DNA from 2 places in the Sporanaerobacter sp. PP17-6a genome. Region 2 is predicted to be linked to the other one. Evidence: riboswitches for the same ligand, from Rfam matches in the RefSeq annotation. Region 2 holds a riboswitch; the other holds the start of a gene.

Region 1 (8,816 bases), on a different contig from region 2:
TCTTCCGATTCTTCAATCAAAGGACATACTATATAAGCTTGCCTTCCTCCCCTTACCTGTTTTTTTATAAATTCATTCACCCTTTTTATATAGCTTACACCTACCGCATAAGTCTCAACTTTTTTTCTCCCAGGGGGAAGTTCATCTATTATGGATATGTCTAAGTCCCCGTACAAAATTAAAGCTAAAGTTCTTGGTATAGGAGTTGCTGTCATTACTATAGTATCCGGATTCAATCCCTTTTCCGAAAGAAGTTTTCTTTGCTTAACCCCAAACCTGTGCTGTTCATCCGTTATTACAAGCCCCAATTTATTAAATTTAACATTGTCCTGAATAACAGCATGAGTTCCTATAAGAACATCTATGTCATCGGACTGCAACTCATCCAATATTCTCTTTTTGGCCTTTACACTCAAACTTCCCGTTAAAAGCTCACATTTGATTCCCATGCCGTCAAAAAACTTACATACACTTTCATAATGCTGATTTGCCAATATTTCCGTTGGCGCCATCATAGTTGCCTGATATCCCGATTTAACAGCTTTATATATTGCCATCAAAGCAACAACAGTTTTCCCCGAACCTACGTCTCCCTGTATAAGTCTGTTCATCTGCCTCTTGCTTTCCATATCCCTTTGGATTTCTTCAAATACCTTCTCCTGGGCCTTAGTAAGTTTAAAAGGCAGGTTCTCTGTAAATTCATTGATATTCACATCTTTATCAAAGGATATGCCGTCATCCTTAAGGCTGAATTTCTTCTTTATTATAAAGAGGCACAGTTGAAGGATAAATAATTCTTCAAATACCAGTCTCCTTCTTGCAGCCATAAAAGTTTCTCTATTTTGTGGAAAATGAATATTTTTAATTGCATCCTTTATAGAAATCAGATTAAAGGATTTTAATAAGTCATCGGGAAAAATTTCTTCTATTTCATCTATGTATTCTTTCAATGCATTTGCAATCATTATATTCATTTCGTTTACGCTTAATTTATCAGTCACGGGATATATAGGAACTATACTTCCGACTTTATTTCCCTTGTTCCTTTTTTCATAAACAGGAGATATTATCTGAGTTTCGAAATTATTTCTTTTAATTTTTCCATTTACCGATATTTCCTCTCCTTCAGAGAAACTATCAGCCAAGTAATCCTGATTAAACCAAACCAAATATGCAGCACCTGTACTGTCCTTTACAGGTACTTTAAGAATAGACAATTTTCTTCTTGGTCTCAATACAGAAGGAGAACCTGCAATTACAACATTTAAACTGACTTTTTCTCCATCCGCGCAATCCCTAATTTTGGAATATTTAGTTCTATCCTCATATGTTCTCGGAAAGTAATACAATAAATCCTCTATCGTTACTATCCCCAACTTTTTAAGTCTGCTTGCTCTTTTGGGTCCAACACCTTTTACATATTGGACAGACGCTGATAATCTATCCATTTTTTCACCTCTTAAACAGATTTTCCCCTATAAAAATAGGGGAAGAAGAAATTACTCTATCGAAAAAATATAATAATATAAAGGCTGCCCTCCATATATAACTTCTATATCACAGTCATTATGTTCTTTTTCTATTTTTCCAGCCAATTCATCAGCTTGCTCTTTTTCTGTGTCATTTCCATAGAATATAGTTACAATACTCGTATCTTTATCAACCATATCGTTTAAAAGCCTCTCAGATACCTCCTGAACATCTTGACCTGTAGCTTTTATATCTCCATTTGAGATTCCTATGATATCTCCTTTTTTAATCTTTGTTCCATTCATCTCCGTATCCCTCACGGCATATGTTATTTGCCCTGTCTTTACTTCCCCAATTGCTTCCTTCATATTCTCAATATTTTCTTCAACACTTAATTCTTCATTAAAGGATATCAGGGCAGAAATTCCCTGAGGGATAGTCTTCGTAGGAAACACATATATATTTTTGTCACTTAATTCTTTAGCCTGTTCCGCTGCAAGAATTATATTGCTATTATTCGGGAATATAATAATATTTTCTGCCTTTATTTTATTAACAGCATTCAATATATCTTCCGTACTGGGATTCATTGTTTGTCCACCAGGTATAATATAATCCGCATGCAATCCCTTAAAAACTTCGGATATTCCATCCCCCATTGATACAGTTATGATTCCGTACTTTCTGATTTCATCATTTTCCAAATTTTCTTCTTCTTTTTCGTTCTCTTCTGCTTTCTTTTCTTCTTCCTCGGTAACAACAAGCCTTCGATGTTGACGTCTCATATTATCGATTTTAATATCATTTAATTCTCCAATCTCTACTGCCTTTTCCAAAACTATACCGGGATTATTTGTATGAATATGAACTTTTATAAAATTATCTCCCCCTACCACAAGAAGAGAGTCTCCAAGGGGAGCTAATTCCTCTCTGAAGACTTGGGGATTTTTATCCGTATTATTTACTAAAAATTCAGTACAGTACCCGAACTTTATATCATTGGTATCAATATCCTTATGGAAATTCATATTATGACTCTGAGTCTTTGCACTTGTACTGGTCTCATGAAATTCAATTTCCTCGTCCGTATTCAAAGTATTATATGCACCTTGAAGTATTACTAGTAACCCCTTTCCTCCTGCATCAACTACTCCTGCTTGTTTAAGTACAGGAAGCATATCAGGAGTTTTATTAAGCACTTCATTACCGTATTCTATTATTTTATATAAAAATTCGGATATATATTTTTCATCTTTACTTAGCTGTGCTGCTTTGTCGGCACATTCTCTTGCTACCGTTAAAACAGTACCCTCCGTTGGCTTCATGACGGCCTTATATGCGGTCTCCTGAGCCATATTGAAGCTTTCCGCAAAATCCTTTATATAAGCCACTTTCTTCCCTTTCAATCCATTAGACAGGCCTCTAAAAAGCTGAGAAAGTATAACTCCTGAATTTCCTCTTGCTCCCATTAAAGATCCGTTACTTGCTGCTGCTGCTACTTTATCTACGCTTAATTCCTCAAGATTCAATATTTGTTTTACAGCCGATTTCAATGTTAAGGACATATTTGTGCCTGTGTCTCCATCAGGTACCGGGAAAACATTTAAAGAATTTACTTCGTCTTTATGTTGATCTAAATAGTTTGCTGCTCCTATGAATAACTTCTTGAGATCCTGGCCGTCTATATATTCCTTATTCAATATCAAGTACCTCCTTTACTACTTTTGTACCCTAACACCCTGAATAAACACATTTATTTTTTCTATCTTCAGTCCTGTTTGATTTTCAACATTATATTTAACTTTTTCAATTATATTTTCGGCAACTACCGTCATTCTTATTCCATATTGAAGTATGACAAATAAATCAACAACTATATGTGTTTCATTTGTGTGAACTTTCACTCCTTTAGATAGATTTTCCCATTTTAATAACTCAAAGAAGCCTTCCGTAGCACTCTTGGTTGCCATACCTACTATTCCGTAACATTCCATTGCGGATAATCCTGCAACTGTTGCTATCACATCATCATCTATGGAAATATATCCGTATTCGTCATTAAATTTCGCTGGCATATTCTACCTCCTCCTAAATATTTATATGATTACATTTTACCTTATTATATCAAATAGTTCAACTATTGCTGTTTATCTTTTAAATTTAATTCTACGTATTGCATTTTTAATATCTATTATGTTAAAATAGATTATGTTGCTATTGAATAATTATATGCTGTAATAATAAAGCATATGAAAAATAATGAAATTCAGCATAGATTTGAGGAGGTGTTTCTTGTGTCAAAACGTTGTGAAATATGCGGAAAAGAAAAAACATTCGGGAAGAAGGTTAGCTTTTCAAATAGAAAAAGCAGCAGAACCTGGTCTCCTAACATAAAAAAAGTTAAAGCCATTGTTGATGGATCCCCAAAAAGGATTTACGTTTGTACAAGATGTTTAAGATCCGGAAATGTAACAAGAGCATTATAATTTAACACAAGGGGACGGTTCTTCCGTGCTGTTTAAACAGCACGGAAGAACCGTCCCCTTGTGTCTATCCGCATTTATATAGTAGAAGACCTGTTATGAATATAACAAAAGCAAATATAAGAAGCCAAAAATTAATCGGTATTACCTTAATAATTAATATTCCTCCCAATATCATCAAAATCAATCCTATTATTCTGAAGGGACCGCGTCTACATCTATGCGGAGGTCTAATATGCCAAGGTTTCCCCCCTCTCATAAAACCACCACCTCTTGCCACAAACTTTACTACATATTATTCAGATATATATATTATAGTTACAAAATTGTATTTTCCATATAAAGAAGATCAGTCCTTGGATATAACAATTATACATTCTCCCGACTCGATTTTAATTTCTCCTCTGTCTTTGACTATTCTGTTGCTTATTCCATAGGATGAAGAAAATTCGAACTTTTTTCTATCTGTTTCATATTGGAAACCTTTTAATGTAACTATGCTTCCCCTTTCCCACATGGGGATTATTGAAACATAGGTATTTTCCTCTTTTTCAATAACAATATCTCCATATCCGATAAATATCTTGTTGTTTTCATTAACAATAGTTCCTTTAATATTCATTTTATATAATTTATAGAGAAGATGAATATTGGCAAGACTGTGATCTAATCTTGAGCCCGTTGCTCCCATAAAAATTATCTCTTCGGCACCTTTTTCAATAAGAATGTTGATGGCTAATTCCGTATCCGTATAATCCTTTTTTATGGGAAATTTTTTAATTGTCACCTTATCCCTTTCCAGCTTTCTAAATGTATCCTTATCTATAGAATCAAAGTCTCCTATCAAGAGGTCTGGCTTGATAGATGTATCGGCTATATAGTCAGCTCCGCCGTCGGCACAAATTATATAATCCGAATCTCTTGCCACATCTCTTAACAATTTGTCATTCTTAATTTCTCCGTTTGATATAATAAGCCCCTTCATAAAATCCCCTCAATCTTATTTTCTAAGTTTACTCAAAGGTTTCAGCAGTATAGACATTACTATGGACGATATAATAAACTCTGGAAGAAGATAACTCATCTGGTATCCCGCAGAGTATATCCAAGGATTTTGCCCTCCTGCATATTCGGCAAAGAATATTACTCCGGAAAGAAGATGGCATATAAATCTTCCTCCTACAGATAATAATATACCTATTATAAGTACAATGTAATCCTTTGTCGTATATTTTTCTCTCTTAAAATTAAAAATTCCTACAAAACCCAAACAAGCGAAAGCCAAAGGATAATCCAAGAAAAACTGAGCAATATGATAGACTTGAGGATTAAGTATACACTGAAGCACACCATATATTCCTCCAACTATTATTCCCGGTCCTACTCCCCACCTTATTGCAAATATCATGATAGGTATCATACTTCCGGCAGTTATGGAACCTCCCTGAGGAGCTTCATACACCTTTACATAACTTAAAAGAGTAGCCAATGCAATCATTATTCCGCCTTCAGCAATCATTTTAGTACTCCATTTCTTTGAATCCGACATATTATAAATCCCTCCTAATAAAAAATTAAACCCATTACCTGAAAAGGCAATGGGTTTTTAATCATAAACAACTACACTTCCCTCCGCTGGTATTATCCATTTCAGGTTCAAGGGTCGGAAGATTAACTTCCCTCTCAGTCATCACGACTCCCCTAGTGTTAAAACTATATTTTATTTTGCACCCTCATTATAACATGAATCATATAAAATTTCACTATATATTTTTAAATTTCTTTGTTTCCTCTGTTGGGTCCTCTGCCGCAAATATTCCGGAACCTACTACCAATATTTCTGCTCCCAGATCGGCTATTTCTCTTGCATTATCTAATTTTATTCCTCCGTCTACCTGTATTTCAATGTTTAATTTTCTCTTATCGATAATATCCTTAAGATCTAAAATTTTCCTCTTCATTGACGAAATAAAGGACTGACCCCCAAATCCTGGATTTACGGTCATTATTAATACCATGTCGATATATTCCATGATATATTCAATATTATTTAAAGGGGTTGAGGGATTTAACGCTACTCCTGCCCTTATTCCTCTATTCTTAATGCTCTGAATTGTCCTGTGAAGATGGCGGGTAGATTCTTCATGAACGGTAATAATGTCTGCCCCTGCATCTACAAAATCATCTATATACCTTTCTGGATTTTCTATCATAAGGTGAGCATCAAAAGGTAATTTTGTTACATTTCTTATTCTTTTAATCACAGGAGGTCCGAAAGTAATATTCGGAACAAAATTTCCATCCATAATGTCCAGATGAATAAAATCCGCTCCTCCCTCTTCAACTTTCTTCAATTCATCTTTTAAATTGCTGAAATCAGCAGATAATATTGATGGTGCGATCTTTATCATTTTAATATCTCCTTTTGCTACTTTTTATCTCTTGAAGAAATCTCAAATAATTTTCATATCTTTCCCTGCTTATGACTCCATCTTCAACTTTCCTCTTTACCTCACAGTCAGCCTCTTTATAGTGAAGGCAGTCAGAAAACTTACAGTTGCCACTATTCTCCGCTATCTCATTAAAGTACTGCTGAACATCTGATTCATTTTTAATAAATTCAATGTTCAAAGTACTGAAACCCGGAGTATCTACTACATAGCCTCCGCCCTTAAGTTTCAGTAATTCCACATGTCTTGTAGTATGTTTCCCTCTTTTAGTCTTATGACTAATTTCTCCCGTCTGCACACTCAAATCCGGCTGTATTTTATTCAGCAGTGAAGATTTTCCTACTCCGGAAGGCCCTGAAAATACTGTTATATTATCCTTTAAAATCTCTCTTAATCTATCCATTCCTTCATCAAAAAATTTGCTGAGTCCCAATACTTCATATCCGGCGGAATTGTAAATTCTCTTTATCAAATTAATTTCTTCCTTGTTAACGCATAAATCACTTTTAGTTATACATATTATCTCTTTTATTTTTTCATATTTGGCTAATATCAAAAATCTGTCCAAAAGCCACAGGTTAATATCAGGATTTTTGATACTCATAACTATTACAGTTTGGGTAATATTAGCTACTGGAGGCCTTTCAAATTTCGTTTTTCTTTCTCTGATTTCTACCATGTACCCTGTATGATCCGAGGGATTTTCATCGATTAACACATTATCTCCTACAATGGGAGTAATATTCTTTTTCCTAAAAATTCCTCTGGCCTTGCATTCATACATTCCTATTTTTGTATTTACATAATAAATGCCGCCTATCCCCTTTACTATTGTACCCTCCAGCATTATAGCCCTCCCTTATGAAAAATTAAAAACAAATTATCAATCAACCAAAGTTTTGGTTGCCTGCAAAGTATTATCAAAGTATACTTCAAACTTAGTATTTTTAGTTCCCTTTATAGGTATAACAATGGTTCCGTCGGAAGGATAGTGAATCCTGTCATAGTAAACAGTACTTGCTCCTCCGTCTATTTTAAGAACTTTAACTTCGGTTTGACTCTTATCTTGAGGTATTGTTATATTCAAATCACTGGAAATTTCTTTATTATCATCAGCATTGTCTTTATCATCATTATCTCCGTTATTGTCTCCTGATCCTCCGCCTTTTCCACTGCTTACATATAAATCAACCGCGGTGCCTTCTTCAATTTCATTTCCCTGCTCGTAGCTTTGCCATATAACCCTGCCTTCTTCTACTTCATCACTGGGCTGAGGTACAACTTCTCCCTTAGTTAAGCCCTTTTCCTTTATAATCTGTAATGCCTCTTCAAGGGTCTTTCCTACAAGTTTCGGCATAATCACGTTTTTAACTTTCGGTCCCTTGCTTACGACAAAATGTACCTTTGTACCTTCAGACACCTCCGAATATGCTTCCGGGTCCTGACTTATAATTATATTTTCCGGTATTTCTTCGTCAAATTCATAATCTGCTCCGCCATCTTTAAGACCGTTCTCAGACAACAGGGAATCTACATTGCTTATATCCTCATCCTTAAAATTAGGTACTTTTACGAGTTTACTTCCCTTGCTGACCACAACCTCTATAGGATATCCTTTCTTGACAGTATCTCCAGGATTCTCACTTTGAGAAATGACATCTCCTTCCTCAAATTCCGAATTGAATATCCTGCTTTTAACCGAAAATTTCAGCCCTTCTGCCTCAATCATTTCCTTAGCCTTATCTTCTTGAAGTCCCCTTACATCCGGGACTTTCACGGTCGTAGAGAGAAACTTATCTTTAAATTGCCAAAATCCGAAAGCCATGGCACTCACAAGAAGAAATGCAGCAAGTATTGCAAAAAATACAACCCTATTGTTTCCGTTTCTCTTTTTTTTCTTCTTCATGTTTTTAGGACTCTCCTCCTTCACAACAGGTATAATTCTGGTAGGTGAGTCTAATGAAACATCATCTTCTCCAACCATGTCATCATCCCAGTTATTTTTAATTCTTTTCAAATCAACCAGAAGTTCATTTGCACTTTTATATCTTTCCATTTGGTCTTTTCTGACACATTTCATTATAATCTTTTCAAGATTTTTGTTAATGGTGGAGTCTATATGAGAAGGTGGTACTATTTCCTCCTGAACATGTTTTAATGCAACGGAAATCGGGCTTTCCCCTTCAAAAGGAACCCTTCCCGTAATCATTTCATACATCACTATTCCCAGGGAATAGATATCAGACTTTTCATCCGTATATCCGCCTTTTGCCTGTTCCGGAGAAAAGTAATGAACTGAGCCTAAAACATTATTAGTATTTGTAACGGTAGAAGATGTCGCAGCCCGTGCTATTCCAAAATCCGTTACCTTAACCCTTCCGTCCTCTGTAATCATTATATTATGAGGCTTTAT
Region 2 (8,816 bases):
AGAAAAAATATGTCTCGCTTTTCCTTATTTTTATCAAAAATCTTTACAGATTCCATATGCTCACCTTCTTTCTTTACTATGTTACATACCTATACCCCTATATGTATATAATATAGGAAAAAAATAATTTTGTCAATAATAAAATACGGGTCATAAAAAAACAGCCGTTATATTCTAACAACTGTTCTTTGTTATTTATGCTAAGACATTCTCGAAAAATGCTCTATTGCTTTTGCAAATTGAGCAATAGTTTTTTCTGCATCTCCGTGCTCGATTCCATCTCTTACGCAATGGTTTAAATGACCTTCTAATATAATCTGCCCCACTTTATGCATTGCACTTTTGGCAGCATTGATTTGAATCAGAATATCTTCACATGGAACATCTTGATCAATCATTTTATCTATGGCATTTATCTGACCAGCAATTTTCTTGATTCGTCTATGCAAATTATCCGCATCCATACATTGACGCATTTTATCGCCTACTTTCATACTTAATCACCATTAGATTATAATTATAAATTATCATTGATATGTTTTTCTGTCAAGAAAAATACATATAGTATTCATCTATTGTAACTTTTCCCATTCAAGAAATACTTCTTCAAATTGCATCTCTAATGTTTCTTTTTCATTAAACAGTTCACTAAGCCGTACCGCATTTGAATTATTTAAATTCATAAGTTCATCAATAAGATTTAATTTTTCTTCAATGGAATTCATTTCTTCTTCCAATTTTTTTAATTTCTGGTTCTTATCCGGCATTTTAACTTTCTTCTCGGGTGTTTTCCGAACTTCTTTTATATTTTCCTTCGGAAATTCAACTTCCAGATCCTTCTTTTTCTCTTCCAAATATTCATCATAATTCATTGGGTATAATTTTCCATTTCCATTGTCCAATACCATGATTTTATCGGCAATCTTTCTTATAAAATATCTGTCATGGGAAACAAATAATAGAGTTCCGTCATAGTCCGTTAAAGTTTCTTCCAATACTTCTCTCGAATCCATGTCTAAATGATTGGTAGGCTCATCTAAAATCATAAAATTTACCTCTTCATATAATAAAGAACATAATTTCAGCCGCCTTTTTTCTCCTCCTGATAAGGTTCTAATTTTCTTATTTACATCCTCCTGAAAATATAAAACTTTAGCCAGTTCTGATCTTGCCTCACTTACAGTAACTTTGTGCTCCTCTATAAAATATTCAAGTAATGTTTTTTCTTCATCTCTAAAAATTACATTCTGAGGAAGATAACCTATTTTTATACTGGCTCCCAAGGAAACGCAACCTTTATCTGCCGGTATCTTTCCCAAAATAATTTTCAGTAAAGTGGTTTTTCCGCTTCCGTTATTTCCCATTATACATAATCTATCCTGATAAAATAGCGTAAAGGACAAATCAGAGAACAACATTTTTTCTCCAAAGGATTTCTCAATCATCTCCGCTTTAAGAACAATTTTCCCAGAACGTTGCGCCTTTTGGTGAGGTAATCTGATCTTTCTGCTTTCCAACACGGGACGGTCCAATACTTCTATTTTGCCTAAACGTTTTTCAATTTCTTTAGCACGTTTATACATAACTTCACTATCTCTCATTTTTCCCCATATTCTAAATCTTTGAACCTGCTTTTCCATTGTATCGATTTTTTTCTGTTGATTTTGGTATGCCTTATACTCCAATAAAAATCGTCTTTCTCTCTCTGCTGTATAATCACTGTAATTCCCATCATATAATTCCGCTTTGTCAGAATGCAACTCTATAATTCTGTTCACTACATTATCGAGAAAACATCTGTCATGGGAAATGACTAATACAACTCCTTTATAATTTTTTAGAAACTCTTCCAACCACTCAACAGAAGAAATATCCAAATGATTGGTAGGTTCATCCATAAGAAGAATGTCCGGTTCTTCCAAAAGAAGTTTTCCCAGCATAACCCTCGTCTTTTCTCCTCCGCTTAATTCTTCAAATCTCATTTTCCTATATGAATCCGCAATATTTAGCCCATTATATATTTTGTTTATACGGGTTTCAACTTCGTATCCCCCGTTTATCTCATATTGTTCCATAAGATACCCGTATCTTTTTAATACTTTATCTAAATTTCCTCCCTTCAATTTTTTTATTTTCTGCTCAACAGATTTCATTTCCTTCTTGATTTCCCAAAGTTTCTGAAAAGCCAGTTCAAATATTTCCATAACAGTCGTATCCGGCTTGAATTCAAATATTTGATCTAAATATCCAACCTTTGTATCCTTACTGAAATTTATACTCCCTCCCTGATAATCTTCAGCTCCTATGAGAATCTTCATCAATGTGGTTTTCCCGCATCCGTTTTTTCCGATAAGCCCTATTCTCTCGTTTGTCTTCAATTCAAAGGATATATTTTCAAATATTTTATTTGCACCATAATATTTAATTAAATTATTTATACTGCATTCAATCATTATTATCTTCCTTTCCATATTTATTACGCTGCAAACGTCCTTTTCCCACCCGACCATAAAATATATATAAAAAAACCCAAAGCCAAAATTAGCCTTGGGTTCCACTGGACATGTTTAAATATGTTTATCCCTCAATACTAATATGGTTTTTGCAGCTTGAATCTATTTTTGGACGCACCTATCCCGTAAAGAGAAAAATTTGCGTTAATATTCGATTCAAATACAATCCATCTTAATATTGTGCTCATTTAGTAAAGCTCCCCTTAATAATTTAAATACCTTCTTTAATTATATGTAAGAAATATAGTACTGTCAATTATTTTTGATGATAGTTTTGGTCAATCCATTTTGATATAAATCATAAAAATGGTGGGTAGGACCGCAGCCTTTACCAATAGCAAGTGAATGACGAATGGCAGTTGTGACATATTCCTTTGCTCTCCTTACAGCTTCCTGCAAATCAAATCCCAAAGATAAGTTGGAAGCAATGGCAGAAGAATATGTACAGCCTGTACCATGGGTATTTTTTGTATTGATACGTTGTGCTCTGAAATAATAAAACTGTTTGCCATCATATAGAATATCCAAGGCATCTCCAACAGCATGACCTCCCTTGACCAGCACATTTTTCACTCCCAAATCATATATATATTTTGCCCCTTGTTCCATATCTTCAGCAGAATTTATCTGTATTCCGGAAATTCTTTCTGCTTCCGGAATATTTGGTGTAAGAACATCTGCCAGGGGAAGTATTTCATGAATCAGTATATCAATGGCACTGGGATTCATGAGAGGACACCCATTTTTAGCATACATAACGGGATCGATCACTACATTTTGGGGTTTATACTCCTTAAGTTTACGTGCTACAGCTTTCATACAACAAGGCTGAGAAAGCATACCCACTTTTACGGCATCTACCCCGATATCCTCAAAAACGGCATCAATCTGTTTTTCAATCATCTCAGGAGCAACATCCTGTATATCAATAACACGGGATGTATTCTCCGCAACTACCGATACGATTACGCTCATGCCGTAAACGCCATGGGCCGCAAAGGTTTTAAGATCAGCTTGAATTCCCGCACCGCCGCTACAATCAGAGCCGGCAATTGTAAGAACTTTTTCCAAATTTATCTCCTCCTATAAATTAAAAATGGCACCTGCCGATCTTGGCAAGCACCATTTATTAAATACAATCATACAAATTTTGCTTCCCTACGCCAGTCTTAACTAACAGGTTCAAAGGGTCAGGTTTTACCTTCTCAACTCAAAGGAGTCCCCCCGCAAATATCTTTTGTTAATTATAATAACACTTTTTACTTTCAGAATCAATTGCTTCATGATAAATTTATCTATAATAATGCATATAATTAATATATTAACACTTTCCTGAATGAAAATCATAATAGGCATCTTCCATATTTTCGTGTTGATAAGTTTTTTTATTTGCTGTATAGTTATTATGTAATATAATGAAAAGGTATCCATTAAAGCATTAATATATTAACAAAAACTTTTTTTGAAATCCATTTAGGGTCAAGTCTGTAATAAGACAAAATAGAATTTTTTTATGGGTTATAAAAATAATTTATAGTTTGGGGGAAATTTATGACAGAGTTAATTTATGGTTTAATTGGAGGCACTGCCTTATTAATGTATGGAGTCGACAAAATGGGAGACGGGCTTGAAAAGGCTTCCGGTGAAATGATGAAAAAAATGCTTTCCGTTCTGACAGGAAGAATATGGAGTGCGTTTTTAGTCGGTACTTTTCTGACAGCCCTTGTTCAAAGCAGTACCGCAGTGACTGTACTAACTGTAGGTTTTGTCAATGCGGGTCTTATGAATTTTTCTCAAGCCATAGGAATAATATACGGAGCTAATATCGGCACTACTATAACGGCTCAACTTATGGCCTTGAGTTTTGATTTTAAGCTAACGGATATAGCTCTTCCAATACTCGGAATTGGTTTCGGAATAAATTTTTTCAGTAAAAATAAAACCGCCAAAAATATCGGTAATGCAATTATGGGTTTTGGAATGATGTTCTTAGGGCTAAAAATATTAAACAGCGGAGTACCGTATATGGAACACAGTAAAACTTTAAGGTACTTCTTTGAGACCTACGCATCCGTTCCCGTTATAGGAATATTACTGGGTGCTTTTGCTACTGCTATGGTTCACAGTAGTAGTGCCACTGTAGGTTTAGTAATGATATTGGGAAAAGCAAATCTAATAAATTTAAAGTCTGCTGTCTGTATTATGCTGGGAGATAATATAGGCACTTGTATTACCGCTCAGCTTGCGAGCTTGACAGGAAACATAAATGCCAGAAGAACAGCCTGGGCACATACTATCTATAATATTTCCGGTGTCTTGATTGCTGCTTTAATTTTGCCTCAATTTGTTCATGCAATACAAATTGTTACAAATTACATACAACCTAACGCAGATATAGGAGCTCAAATAGCAAATTCTCATACAATATTTAATGTCTTAAGTGCCCTTATATTTTTGCCTATAACTAAATACTATGTAAGATTCTTAGAGACTATAATTAAAGATAAAGGACCTAACTATGAAAGCCCTTCCATATACTTGGACAAACTCCTTTTAGATACTCCTGTTGCTGCTTTTAAAGCTATCATATCAGAAATAACAAGAGGCGCAGAAATATCTGAACAGATGCTGAAGGATGTAATGGAAGCCTTTTACGACAATGAACTTGATAAGATAAATAAAGTTCATGAATATGAAGAAACAGTAAATCAAATGCAAAAAGATATTACTACTTATATAGTTGAATTATCTAAAAGAGCTCTTTCAGATTCGGGTTCCATAATGGTACCGGCAATGATAACCAGTATTAACAACATAGAAAGAATAGGAGACCATGCTGAAGACATTGTAAAACTTATAGAAATCAAAGTTGAAAAAAAACTTGTGTTTTCAAACGAAGCAATAGATGAACTTCATGAGCTTCAAAATGTAGTCATCAAAATGTATGATAATACTATAAAAGTTTTAAAAGAAAAAGACATTCCCCTTTTAATAGAAACTTTAAAGCTTGAGGACAAAGCCGATGACCTATGTAAAGAATTTTCCAATGCTCATGTGAAAAGGTTAGAAAATGGAACTTGTTCTGTAGAATCAGGAATTATATTTTTAAACATTATAACTCATTTTGAAAGAATTGCCGATCATATATATAAAATATGTTTAGCTTCTAAAGATGAACTGCAAGGAATACCAAGAAATAATTAGAGAAATTTATAAGAAAGGCTTCCATTAATATATTGTGTTTTAATGGAAGCCTTTCTTGAAACCCACTTACGGAAAGTATATATCAAGGTAAATTAGAACTTTCCTGATAGTTTATGTATATCTTCTTCCGTATAAACTTCAATACCGTTCTTAATTAGAATTTCAGTTGTTATTCCGTTCCCTGGAACTGTTTTCCCTGAAAATGTTCCATCATATATAAGTCCACAACCGCAGGAAGGACTCTTTGATTTTAATATTGCCTTTTTTATACCCATAGCTTTTGCTATAGATAAAACCCTATTTCCGCCTTCGATAAACTCTTTGGTGAGGTCCTTTCCATCCTGCCTGATTACTTTTCTGTTTCCCCTTTCATCTATAATAATCTCACATGGAAGTCTCGGAGTACACAATCCTGATAATTGCTCGGGACATAGGGCAATAGCCTTGCCCTGATTGATCAATTCAATTATACCTTCATTTCCTTTGCTTTTTCCGTCATACCTGCAATTAAAACCTGCCAAACATAAACTTACCAAATACATCTTATCGCCCCTCCTTTTATTAATACAATATATGAATATAATCTATTTTATCTTGTTTATAACATATAAATAATGAATCATGTCCATATCATAATAATGCTTTATAAACTGCTTTTCAATTTTCATCCCTACTCTTTCGGCAACATGTTGAGAAGCATAGTTATTATCTCGTATAGTGCTCACAACCCTATTTTTATTTAATACATTAAAAGCATATTCTTTGCAGGCAATTGCTCCTTCGGTGGCATAACCTTTATGCCAAAATTTTCTTTTAAGTAAATATCCTATTTCAAGTTCCTGTTTGTTCTCTACATTCTGCATGGTAAGTCCTATCTGTCCTATAAAGCAATTGGTATTCCTATCAACCATAGCCCATAATCCAAACCCAAAATTTTTATATCTTCGAAATTGATTATTAAGCCAATTTCTCACTTCCTCGTCACTAAAAGCATGTTCATATGCATACATGGTTTTCTCATCCTGCAGAATCTCACATAGATCATCATAATCTTCCCAAGCCAATTCACGTAGATAAGTTCTTTCTGTTTCCAAAATCCTTTTCAACTCTTTGCACCCCCTATCTACGTTCTATTATAATTTAACTTCAACATCATTTCCATATAAATAAAACAACCAACAAACTTAAATTGAATGTTTGCTGATTGCCTTTTGATTATCGGAAAATAAATATATATTTTCTAATTTTCATCAGTGGTTTTTTTCTCTCCTATAGAAAGAATAAGATTAAGTATAATTCCTGCAATTGCTGCTGTTGCAATAGCGGGTAACTTAATCCCAAAGAAAGGAATCATATTGTCAGGGAAACCATAATGTCCTCCAAGACCTATAACTAATATTATTGCAATAACCGAAAGGTTTTTAGTATTAAATAAATCAACCTTTTTGTTTATCATAATGGCAATTCCCTGAGCGCCGATAACTCCAAAGAGAAATATACATGCGCCGTTAATTACAGAAGATGGCACCGAATTTATAGCATTGGATAAGGGTTCAAAGAATGAAAATATCATTGCCATAATTGATGCCACTTTGAGCATTGCAACCGAAAAATTTTTAGTAATTGCCATAGTAGATATATTCTCTCCGTAATTTGTGCCTGCCGGTCCTCCGAACATTGATGCAACAATATCTCCTATACCGTCTCCTATTAAGTTAAGACCAAGTTTATCTTCAATTTTATATTTGCCTTTTCCTTTCTTTCGAGAAAGATCATTTATATATACATCAAGTTGGAATAAGTGAGCAGTGGATTCAGGAATTGTTGCAATGGCTATAGGCATTATTGCCGCAACGGACATCCAATTTGGAGTGGGTAACGTGAAATGAGGAACCATAAAAATATTACCTGTGAATATTTGAGAGAAATCGACTAAACCAAGAGGTATACTAACAATATAACCGACAATTATTCCGAAAAGAATGGGAAGTTGTCCTAAAACTCCTTTTAAGTATACCGAAAAAATAACAGTGGCAAGAAGAGTAACAATAGCAGCAATGGAAGAAGCGTTATTGGTAAGACCTGTTGTCGCATCATATCCCAGAGCACTTGTTATTGCTGTACCTGCGAGGGATATTCCTATTACCATAGCAATGGACCCTGTAACGGTAGGTGGCAAAACCTTTTCGATATATTTCATCCCAAATCGGTTAACAATAACTCCTGCTAAAATTGAAACAAATCCTGAACAAATAATTCCGAACTGGGCCTGAGAAATAAGGGCATCTGGGGCAACAACTCCAAATTTGGCTCCCGTAATCCCACATATAGCAGCAATATAGGAAAAGCTGGAGCCATAATAAAGAGGTATCTTCCCTTTAGTTATAAACAAGAAGCACAAAGTTGCCAACCCGCTGGCAAATATTGTAGTAGATACATGAAACCCCGTAAGAAGTGCTACTGTTACCGTTGCCGGAAACATAACCAAAATTTGCTGCAGCGAAAAGAGCAAAAGTTTCCCCGTTGAAGGAGTTTCATCAGGTAAATAACCTATAATTTTTGAGTTTGAATCAGTCATATACACATCTCTCCTTTGTTTAATATTATGCACAACAAAAATACATACTATGAGACATAGTACATGTTTCATCAAACTTTGTCAATAAAAATTTGAATAAATTTAATTAATTTTTTAATTTATTTTGATAAATTCCATCATTAACTAATCTATGTATAATTTAGGCTTAAGGTTTAGAAAAAATACTCCAACACCGCCTATCCCCAGATGAGCTCCCAATACACATCCTATTTTTTCAATCATAGTATTTGAAATGCCTATCTTTTCTTTCAAAAGTTCTACTACCTCCTGAGCCGTTTGCAAATCATCAGCATGACTTATTCCCACAATTTGGTTTGGAAAATTTTTAATTCTTTGAGCAACCAGATCCACAATAGCACGAAGTGCTTTTTTCTTTCCTCTAACCACGCCGATAACTTTCAAATGTCCATTTTGCACGTCCAACAAAGGCCTAAGATTTAAAATGCTCCCGGTTTTTGCTGCTATTTTGCTTATCCTTCCTCCTTTTAAAAGCCAAGATA

The links. Region 2 has a riboswitch for thiamine pyrophosphate ahead of thiD (bifunctional hydroxymethylpyrimidine kinase/phosphomethylpyrimidine kinase). Riboswitches for the same ligand answer to the same signal wherever they lie in the genome.
Region 1: it holds a riboswitch for thiamine pyrophosphate, as region 2 does, so the genes downstream of both, thiT (energy-coupled thiamine transporter ThiT) here and thiD (bifunctional hydroxymethylpyrimidine kinase/phosphomethylpyrimidine kinase) in region 2, are expected to answer to the same signal.

Annotation. Positions count from the first base shown of each region.
Region 1 is NZ_FMIF01000002.1:227,553-236,368, forward strand. It holds gene recG (ATP-dependent DNA helicase RecG) at 1-1,448, opposite strand, end outside; gene PP176A_RS02230 (DAK2 domain-containing protein) at 1,500-3,170, opposite strand; gene PP176A_RS02235 (Asp23/Gls24 family envelope stress response protein) at 3,189-3,545, opposite strand; gene rpmB (50S ribosomal protein L28) at 3,765-3,956, shown strand; gene PP176A_RS02245 (hypothetical protein) at 4,021-4,212, opposite strand; gene PP176A_RS02250 (thiamine diphosphokinase) at 4,303-4,938, opposite strand; gene thiT (energy-coupled thiamine transporter ThiT) at 4,954-5,502, opposite strand; TPP riboswitch at 5,564-5,666, opposite strand; gene rpe (ribulose-phosphate 3-epimerase) at 5,717-6,364, opposite strand; gene rsgA (ribosome small subunit-dependent GTPase A) at 6,366-7,250, opposite strand; gene pknB (Stk1 family PASTA domain-containing Ser/Thr kinase) at 7,287-8,816, opposite strand, start outside.
Region 2 is NZ_FMIF01000017.1:73,460-82,275, reverse strand. It holds gene PP176A_RS08760 (heavy metal translocating P-type ATPase) at 1-56, opposite strand, end outside; gene PP176A_RS08755 (metal-sensing transcriptional repressor) at 201-494, opposite strand; gene abc-f (ribosomal protection-like ABC-F family protein) at 573-2,453, opposite strand; gene thiD (bifunctional hydroxymethylpyrimidine kinase/phosphomethylpyrimidine kinase) at 2,766-3,584, opposite strand; TPP riboswitch at 3,651-3,749, opposite strand; gene PP176A_RS08740 (Na/Pi cotransporter family protein) at 4,065-5,717, shown strand; gene PP176A_RS08735 (DUF523 domain-containing protein) at 5,810-6,259, opposite strand; gene PP176A_RS08730 (GNAT family N-acetyltransferase) at 6,302-6,823, opposite strand; gene PP176A_RS08725 (uracil-xanthine permease family protein) at 6,958-8,295, opposite strand; gene PP176A_RS08720 (DegV family protein) at 8,440-8,816, opposite strand, start outside.